Sinobacterium norvegicum: one gene and its partner. The protein of the gene in region 1 interacts with the protein of each later gene in a pairwise test. Links are inferred from orthologs where the notes say so. Each region holds a gene or a part of one and is shown on either strand. Other genes may lie near its edges.

What was found.
Region 2: the proteins of L9P87_RS07935 (region 1) and pta interact in binary tests that used the Escherichia coli proteins (3 or more experiments, as listed by UniProt). The link is inferred for Sinobacterium norvegicum from one-to-one orthologs.

What each region holds. Positions count from the first base shown.
Region 1 is NZ_CAKLPX010000001.1:1,769,832-1,775,330, reverse strand. Bases 1,606-4,520 are described here. They hold L9P87_RS07935 (chaperone NapD), read right to left. Parts: upstream 3,274-4,520; coding sequence 2,938-3,273; downstream 1,606-2,937. Other genes in these bases: L9P87_RS07920 (AI-2E family transporter), read left to right, coding at 4,313-4,520; L9P87_RS07925 (periplasmic nitrate reductase, NapE protein), read right to left, coding at 3,823-3,981; napF (ferredoxin-type protein NapF), read right to left, coding at 3,260-3,817; napA (periplasmic nitrate reductase subunit alpha), read right to left, coding at 1,606-2,941. Also shown: L9P87_RS07945 (nitrate reductase cytochrome c-type subunit), read right to left, coding at 1-420; more of napA, read right to left, coding at 431-1,605; more of L9P87_RS07920, read left to right, coding at 4,521-5,299; L9P87_RS07915 (TSUP family transporter), read left to right, coding at 5,334-5,499. UniProt on the Escherichia coli protein: Chaperone for NapA, the catalytic subunit of the periplasmic nitrate reductase. It binds directly and specifically to the twin-arginine signal peptide of NapA, preventing premature interaction with the Tat translocase and premature export.
Region 2 is NZ_CAKLPX010000001.1:1,903,182-1,907,227, reverse strand. The notes cover bases 1-2,950. They hold pta (phosphate acetyltransferase), read right to left. Parts: upstream 2,560-2,950; coding sequence 442-2,559; downstream 1-441. Other genes in these bases: L9P87_RS08555 (acetate kinase), read right to left, coding at 2,594-2,950; L9P87_RS08565 (outer membrane protein), read right to left, coding at 1-299. In the rest of the region: more of L9P87_RS08555, read right to left, coding at 2,951-3,766. UniProt on the Escherichia coli protein: Involved in acetate metabolism. Catalyzes the reversible interconversion of acetyl-CoA and acetyl phosphate. The direction of the overall reaction changes depending on growth conditions. On minimal medium acetyl-CoA is generated.

The DNA.
Region 1 (5,499 bases):
AACCAGGTCATCCATATCAGTAAAGGTGTTTTCAACGGCTGCTGGAACATCTTCCTGAATGACGTGGCACTGGAGACAGAAATATCTAGCCGGTGAAACATCGGCCTTAAAATTACCAGCTCTATCCATATAGTGAGTGACGCTGACCATGGGAGCCATTGATTCACCTGTCCGTTTGCGAGAGTGGCATGAAAGACATTTGTTAGCGTAAATATCAGTTTGATAGCCGTCTACTCGGTGAGGGATGATTGGCGGCTGCATGGGGTAGTTTCGTACCTGCTTTACATCGCCATTCACCACTTTCGGGGTAACAGGAGGCGTTGCCTCTTGATCTATCGGTACAGAACGTAGTGTTGCTGTTTCAGCGATAGCCATTGCGCTGCATAGGGCAACAAAGGTCAAAATTATAAGCTTTCTCATTTTTGTCTCCCTACACTTTAACTATTTTAGTGGCGCACTTTTTGAAATCCGTCTGCTTGGACAGCGGGTCGGTTGCATCAAGTGTACACTTATTGATTAGCTGGCTGGCATCAAACCAGGGCACATAAACTAAGCCCATTGGCGGCTTGTTTCTCCCGCGAGTTTCTATTCGAGATTTAATCTCTCCCCGTCTGGTTACAACCTTGACCTCGTCTCCACGACGTAAGCCCTTGTTTGTAGCATCATCAGGGTGCATGAAAACAACGGCATTTGGGAAGGCACGATTAAGCTCTGGTACGCGCTGCGTCATCGAGCCGGAGTGCCAATGTTCTAATACGCGGCCAGTACACAGCCACATATCATACTCGTCATCGGGCGCCTCTGCGGGTGGCTCGTAGGGCAGTGACCAGATCACCGCCTTGCCATCAGGTTTACCGTAGAAATCAAAGTCCGAGCCGGCTTTAACATAGGGGTCAGAGCCTTCTTTATAGCGCCACTTTGTCTCTTTTCTGTCGACGACAGGCCAGCGCAGGCCGCGTACATCTGCTTCATGGTAATGGTCGAACATTGCTAGGTCGTGGGCGTGGCCGCGGCCAAAGGTGGCATACTCTTCAAACAGGCCTTTTTGTAGGTAGAAGCCAGCTTTCTCAGACTCTGGGTTGTTATAGCCCGGATACTTTTCACTGAAGTCGCTCATTGGGAATTTGTCGACGTTGCCGTTTTCAAATAGTACCTGGTAGAGAGTTTTTCCCTTGTACTCTGGGTTGGCAGCAAGAATGTCTTTATCCCAAACCTCGTCGGTGGTGAAGCGTTTAGAGAACTCGACTAATTGCCACAGATCAGACTTCGACTCACCCGGAGCGTCGACTAATTGGTGCCACAGCTGGGTTCTGCGCTCGGCATTACCGTAGCCACCTTCTTTTTCTACCCACATGGCTGTCGGTAAAATCAAGTCGGCTGCTTGGCAGGTGACGGTAGGGTAGGCATCTGACACAACGATAAAGTTGTCAGGATTACGATAGCCTGGCAAACCTTCTTCGTTAATGTTGGCTGCCGCTTGCATATTGTTGTTCACCTGTACCCAGTAGACATTAATTTTACCGTCTTTTAGGGCGCGGTTTTGAGCAACAGCGTGGAGGCCTGGCTTGGGTGGAATTGTCCCTGAAGGTAATTTCCAGATCTCTTCTGCCTTTGCACGGTGCTTGGGGTTGGCGACAACCATATCGGCTGGCAAACGATGTGAGAATGTACCTACTTCACGCGCTGTGCCGCAGGCTGATGGCTGGCCTGTTAATGAAAACGGGCTGTTGCCGGGCTCAGCAATCTTACCGGTGAGTAAGTGGATGTTATAGATGAGGTTGTTACACCAGACGCCGCGAGTGTGCTGATTGACGCCCATGGTCCACAGTGACATCACTTTTAGGTCAGGGTCAGCATACATCTCGGCAAGTTCGATGAGCTGCTCAACCGGTACCTTGGACAGCTTGGAAACAGATTCGGCGGTGTAGCTGCTGACGAACTTCGCGTATTCGTCAAAGCTACCTGCAGATGAGTCACCTGCATTGGTCGCGTTTTTGGCCGCCATCTCGAGTGGGTTATCCGGCCTTAAACCATAGCCAATATCGGTGACACCGATACGGAAACTGGTGTGTTTATTGACGAAGTCTTTATTGACCTTGTCGTTTTGGATGATGTAGTTTGCGATGAAGTTGAGTATCGCGAGGTCGCTCTGTGGTTCGAAGATCACCGGTACATCAGCGAGCTCGAATGAGCGATGTGTATAGGTTGATAATACTGCCACGCGAGTATCGGGCTTGCTGAGGCGGGTGTCGGTAATACGGCTCCATAGAATGGGGTGCATTTCCGCCATGTTAGAGCCCCAGAGCACAAAGCGGTCGGCGGCCTCTAAATCGTCATAGCAGCCCATAGGCTCATCCATGCCAAACGTGCGCATGAAGCCGACAACGGCTGACGCCATGCAGTGTCGAGCGTTCGGGTCGATGTTATTGGATCGGAAGCCGGCCTTCATTAATTTTGATGCAGCATAGCCCTCGTAGATGGTCCACTGACCAGAACCAAACATGCCGATTCCTTCTGGGCCCTTCTCGGCAAGGGTTGCCTTCCACTTTTCGGCCATAATGTCGAAGGCTTGATCCCAGCTGATGCTGGCAAACTCACCGTTCTTATCGTACTTGCCGTTTGTCATGCGAAGCATCGGTGTGGTTAGGCGGTCTTTGCCGTACATGATCTTCGAAAGGAAATAACCTTTGACGCAGTTAAGCCCCTTGTTAACCTCGCCCTTAATATCGCCATGGGTGGCGACAACCTTGCCCTGTTTAGTGGCGACTTGAATAGAGCAGCCGGTGCCGCAGAAGCGACAGGGGGCTTTGTTCCATTCAAGCTCGGTGTCTTTGCTGCTGGTGATTAAGTTGCTCGCTTGGCTGGACATGCTAATGCCAGCGGCAGCAGCAGCAGTGGCAGCAGCCTGGGCTTTAATAAATTGTCGGCGATCTAATTTCATAACTGCTCCACAGAGGTTGTAGTGATTTCTAAGTCGTCTATTTCTTGGTGTAAGGTGTTTTTATCGGCTATCTGATGGTAGACCAATTGTGAGTCGATGACGTGTTCGGTCAATCGAATTTCATCGGTAATTTGAGCCAAGGATTGAGTGCTGTCGGCCTCGATGACAACAACTAACTTGCCTTTGTCGTCGGCGGCTTCAACAGAAGCATTATTATGGTTATTGAAAACTTGTTGAACGCTGGGTAAAAAATCTGGTTTTACCGATACAATCAAACTCGCAATATGCCATTCATCCGATGGCTTTTGAAGGTGTTGCTCAAACGTGTTCATAGTGCTCCAAAGTAGCATTCTCTGCGGCTATAGGCGTGATTGAAATCGCATGTGTCGGACAGCTGCTCTGGCAAAAGCCGCATCCAGTACAGGCCGAAATGTTGATGCTAGGCCGGGCGATTTTGTGTTGATAGTTGAAACTGATCGCAGACGCGTCACAGCTATCTAAGCAGCTCATACACATAACATTCTGATAGGCGAGGCAGTTTTCATTGATGTGGGCGTCTTGCTGCCAGGCCATTGCAGTCGTCCTACTCTCAGCTGCTAAAAAAATATCTTGCTTACAACTGGCGGCGCAATCGCCACAAAAATCGCAGCCAGATTGACTGAAATTAATCGTCGGAAAACCATTGTCATCTTTAACAATAATATCTTCAGGACAGGCTGTTAAACAGTCGCCACAGCGAGTGCAGTTAGCGTCAAAAGCAGACTGACTGATTAACCAAGGTAAGGTAGTTTCGCTGCTTACTTTGTTGCTTGCAGTGTTGTCAGCGAGACCGCCAGAAATGAAAAAACGACGGCTCCTATCCAGCGTTGTATTCATTGTTCTTAGACCGTTGGTGGGCCAAAAATCATTTGTGAGAACCATACGGCAAAGCCAAAACCACCTACGATAGCAATTGCCAAGAAGGGGGCGGCAATAACTGTGGTGAAAAGAAAGACTTCAATTTCTTCAGATTTGCTGGTATCAACATCATCAGTTTTCATAGTGTCACTCTGACTGTATTTTATTAACAAAAATTATAGCAGGTATATTAATTCAACTTACTAGTTATAGATCAAATAATTAGTAAGAATAAGAAAATATTCTATATTCTAAGAATATTTTTAATATATAGCGCTATTAACCAAGTGTTGTGCTGGGTTATTGCTGGCCAGGTTTGAAAAATCCATTGTATTGGAGGCGAGCCATCCACGTTGCTCTGGTTTTTATTTTACTATCCTGTACCTTTATACCTTCTGTTGTCAACGTGTTGGAAGTAAATCCATTATGCCAATTGATCCTGTTAATCACAGCGCTTTAAGGGCACTATTGGCGATGGCCGCTTTAGTGATCGTTTTAGCGGGCGTTAAGACCGCTGAGGCAGTGGTGGCGCCGTTGCTTATTGCGCTATTTATTGCTGCAATTAGTGCGCCATTAATGTTTTTTTTAACTCGCCAGAGGGTGCCTCAGGTCGTATCGCTAATCATTGTGTTGATGACAATCATTGCCTTTGGCTTACTTGTTTCCTCGATGATGGGGGCGTCGCTGGATGGCTTTAGCAAGAACTTACCGCAATACCAACACAGTTTAAGCAATATCGGTAGTAACTTAGCAGCCTTTCTTTCGGGTTATGGTCTCGAGGCAAATGCGGCAGAAATGAAACGCTTATTTGATCTTAGTGCCGTCATGGGTTTTGTTGGCACGACGTTTAATCGTGTCTTGGGTACCTTAACGAATACGTTTTTAATTTTACTTACCGTTGCCTTTATTCTACTCGAACTAGGCTCATTTAAATTGAAAGTGATGCGCATTGCCGATGATCCAGTGAAGTCAATGGCCAGGTTTGAGCATTTTTCATCCACCCTCAATCGCTATATTGTGATTAAATCATTAATGAGTTTCATTACCGGCTTGGTGGTGTTCTTCGCCCTATATTTGCTGGATATTGATTATCCGGTGATGTGGGCAATCATGGCTTTTTTGCTCAATTTCGTACCCAATATTGGCTCTATTATTGCCGCCGTACCGGCGGTGTTGTTAGGACTTATACAGCACGGCCCCGATACGGCTTTAATTATCGTATTGGTTTACCTCGGTGTGAATAATATTGTTGGCAACATGGTTGAGCCCCGGTTGATGGGGCGAAGTCTGGGATTGTCCTCGCTGGTCGTGTTCTTTTCATTGGTATTCTGGGGCTGGTTGTTGGGTCCTATTGGTATGTTCTTATCAGTGCCTTTGACGATGACGGTGAAAATAGCCACCGAGGAGTCTGATGAGACGCGGTGGATATCCGATATTCTGAGTTCTGAAGAAGAGCTTTAATTTGAATGATGCATCTATCAGGCTGTAAGACGTAATGGATATTGCACTAGAAATTTTGGCGTTGTTATTTTTGGTGGCAGTCTTTGCCGGCTTTGTTGATGCTGTTGCAGGCGGTGGCGGACTGCTTACATTACCGGCACTGGTTTTTGCCGGTGTACCTCCTATCGCTGCCTTGGCGACAAATAAGCTGCAAGGTAGTT
Region 2 (4,046 bases), 130 kb from region 1 along the record:
GAACCTTCTAACGGCACAGTGGCGTTGTAATTGGCATTATTGAAATTCATATTGAAACCAATATTCCAATGGTTATCAATATTGTGGCCAAAGCTCATGCCAAAACCGGTATCGCTACTGGTTTTCATCTCGCTGCCTGCACCGAGGTCAAAGGTCTCTGAGCCTTGATAGGCAGCTTGAATTGTAAACTCTGTACGGCCTGAGCGCTGGCCGCTCTCGATAAACATTTGTGCGAATGACTGGCTGGTAAACAGGCCGGTCAATGTCACCACTGCGAGGTGCAATATTGTATTTTTCATAGTCATTATTCTTTTTGTATGAGATGCCTCCAGTGTATATCAGATTAACCGGCGGGAAAAATTAACAGGCTATTTATTTTGTCCAAAAAAAAGCCCCAACCAGAAAGTTGAGGCTTTTTGTTAGTGGTTAAAGCGCTGAGTATTAATTAGTCTCGGGATTGTCTGCGCCTGCTTGAATGGCGGTTAGTGCGACGGTATAGACAATATCGTCTACCAATGCGCCGCGTGACAAATCGTTGACCGGTTTGTTCAAACCCTGCAGCATCGGGCCGACGCTGACCACAGAGGCACTTCGTTGCACTGCCTTGTAGGTGGTGTTACCGGTATTCAAATCAGGAAATATGATTACCGTTGCCTTGCCGGCGACAGGGCTGTCCGGTGCCTTGCTGGCTGCGACACTGGCGGTGGTGGCTGCATCATATTGTAGCGGCCCATCAATCAACAAGTCGGGGCGTAATTCCTTGGCAAGTCGTGTTGCTTCGCGCACTTTTTCTACATCGGCGCCGGTGCCAGAGCTACCGGTGCTGTAGGAGATCATTGCGACGCGAGGAGGAATGCCAAAGGCGGCAGCGGAATCTGCCGATTGAATGGCAATGTCAGCGAGCTGCTGGGCATCGGGGTCCGGGTTAACGGCGCAATCACCGTAAACCATTACCTGGTCCGGCAGGCACATGAAAAAGATCGATGACACCAAGCTTGAGCCAGGTTTTGTCTTAATGAGCTGTAAAGCCGGTAAAATCGTATTGGCGGTTGTATGTACCGCACCAGAGACTAAGCCATCGACGTCGTTCTGCTGAAGCATCATCGTGCCTAACACGACGTTGTCCTCGAGTAGCTGATGGGCGCGAACCTCGTTCATGCCTTTGTGCTTGCGAAGTTCGACGAAGGCGTTGACATATTTATTACGAATAGAGCGAGGGTCGACAATCTCAAAGTTACGTTCAGGATAGTCCCAGCCGCGCTTTTTCATCAGCTCATCAATGATCTTGGGCTCAGCTAATAGCTGACAATGAGCGATGCCTTTCTTGGCGCAGGCAATGGCGGCTTCAACGGTGCGAGGCTCATCGCCTTCAGGCAAAACAATGGTTTTCTTCAGTGCCGATGAGACCCGGACCAAGTTGTAGCGGAAGGCCGCTGGTGACAAGCGACGCTCGCCATCGACGCTGATCATTTCGCGGAACTTTTCCCGCTCTAAATGGGCGACGACATGTTCTGTTACCGCGTCGAAGCGCTCGTTGTCATCATCCGGTGTATAGGGATAGAGTGATGGCAAACGCGTGGCTGTTGGATAGGTGGCAATCTTGGTCAGCATAATTGGCAGACCGGATTTAAGAGCGGGTGCAATGAGCTGCAGAGTTGATTCAGCGGGCTCTAAGCCGCCGGTTAACAGAACCCCCGCCAGATGTTTGCCGTTAATTTCAGCCAGCGCTGCGGCTTGCAGGACGTCGTTACGGTCGCCAGATGTCACAATCAAGGTGCCGGGTTGTAATACTGACACCAGATTCCCTGGAGAGCGTGCGCCAATACTGACGTGCTCAATGCGTCGAGTATGTGCCTCGCCCTCATGTAGCATTTGAACCGGTAAAACGCGGTTCAAATCGATGCTGCGAGGAGCCATCAAGCGGCTCTGCCACGGGATAATACCGAACAGTTTAAAGTGACCGCCACGGAAGATAGGCAGTTGCTTTTCCAGCGTTGCGGCGGAGGGGATCTCGCGGCCTTGGGTATCGAACATCTCGGGTCGAATCGTGCCATGAACATCGCGAGGCGCGCCGGCTTTATTAATGACCACACCCAGAGTGCGACCGTGCACAGAGCCACCATAAACTTCAGAGGCCACTTCGAGCTTGCGGTTCATGTATTGGTGCGAGGCCTCGGTGTCTGTTGTAACCAAAATAACCTTGGCGTCAAGAGACTTGGCTAGCGCGGCATTGACTCGAGCGGCAAAGGGGGCTTGGTCATTGGCGGCCAAGCCGAGGACGATAACGATATCAGCATCTTTGGCGGCTTCTTCGTAGGCGGCGACAATTAATTCTAAGGCATCATCGAGTTCGCCGTCGCTGAGGTATTGATGAAGTTGTTCCATTCCCATCGCAGGTTTGGCGCCGAATGTAGTGCTGAGACTTTGCACCGATTGAGCAACGGGCAGAAAAAACGCCGCCGATAGTCCGCGCTGATCGGCCAGGTGTAAAACGCCCATGGCGACAGAACTGGCGCCGGTGGATGAACCCATTGGGCTGAGCATAAAACAGTGTTTCATTAAAATTCCTATCGGTAATTAGCGGGCAATCAGCTTATTGGCAAAGTGACAAAGTTTGCTTGGCGATCATATATTCTTCGTTGGTATTGATCACCAGTACGGGTGTTGTTCCCGGCTGCGCAATATTGGGGTTACTGCGCTTACGATCAGCATTGGCAGTCTCGTTGATGGCAAGTTTAAAAATGGATAGTTGCTCGGTTACTCGGGCGCGAATGAGTTCTGAGTTCTCGCCGATGCCACCGGTAAAGATCAACGCGTCAAGCCTGTCGAGCCCCACGGTTAAGGCAGAAATAGTCCGCGCTAAACGGAAACAAAAAACATCGAGCGCCAGCTTGGCGCCAGCGTGACCTTCGGCGGCAGCTTCTTCGATGCCACGGCAGTCGTTGGTCAATTCACTGAGGCCGAGTAGCCCCGATTTTTTGTTCAATAAATCTGACAGTTGGTCGCCATCCATGCCCTGCTGCTGTGCCAGCCAGAGAATAATGCCGGGGTCGACATCGCCGGAGCGAGTACCCATGACCAGGCCTTCGAGTGGCGTCATGCCCATGGTGGTATCGACAGAGTGGCCGTTTCGTATGGCGCTGGCGCTACAGCCATTACCGAGGTGAGCGGTGATGATTTGGATGTTGTTAAAATCTTGGCCGAGAGCGATGGCAGCCTGTTCGCCAACGTATTGGTGACTGGTGCCGTGCATGCCGTAGCGGCGGATATGATGGTCGCGGTAGAGGCTTTGTGGGATGGCATACTGGTAAACCTGAGGCTCTAACTGGGAGTGGAAAGCGGTATCAAAAACAGCAACCTGAGGAAGGTTGGGGAAGGCTTGTTGGGCGGCCTCGATACCTTCTAAATTAGCCAGGTTGTGCAGCGGAGCGAGTTTGGCGCAATCTTTAATTCCCGCCTTGACGCTATCGTCTATGACGACCGATTGACGGAACTTTTCACCGCCGTGAACCACACGATGGCCGATGGCGGCGGGTACGGTGTCGGCCGGCAGTGCTGACATGACCATGGCGATAGCGGAAGCCATCTTTCCATCGGCTATTTTGCTCTCACTTTTATTGCCGTTGGATTTAATGGTGATAACGGCATCGGTGTTGCCGAGTCGCTCGGCTAATCCTTCGAAGCCACTGTCACCGGTGATTGCATCGACGAGGGCAAATTTAAGGCTTGAACTGCCTGCGTTTAAAACCAAAATCCAGTTATTCATAGTGATGGCCATTTACGTTGTTAAAAAATGAATGGGTGTGACGTTCTCGAACTTACTGAATAAAGACGCCAATAAAAACAATTATTAGCATAGTCGCTGATTGACGATGCTTCTAACTTCAATGCGGTATAGAATTCTCGAGGCGGGACATGAATTGCCGTTGTTAACATTGTGTAATAATAGTGCGCTCAAAAAGGGTGAGCAATAGGGGGAAACCCTAACTCAGTCAGTTAGTTGGTTTAATATCTGTAATCTAATTTACCTTCGAATACCACAGGGC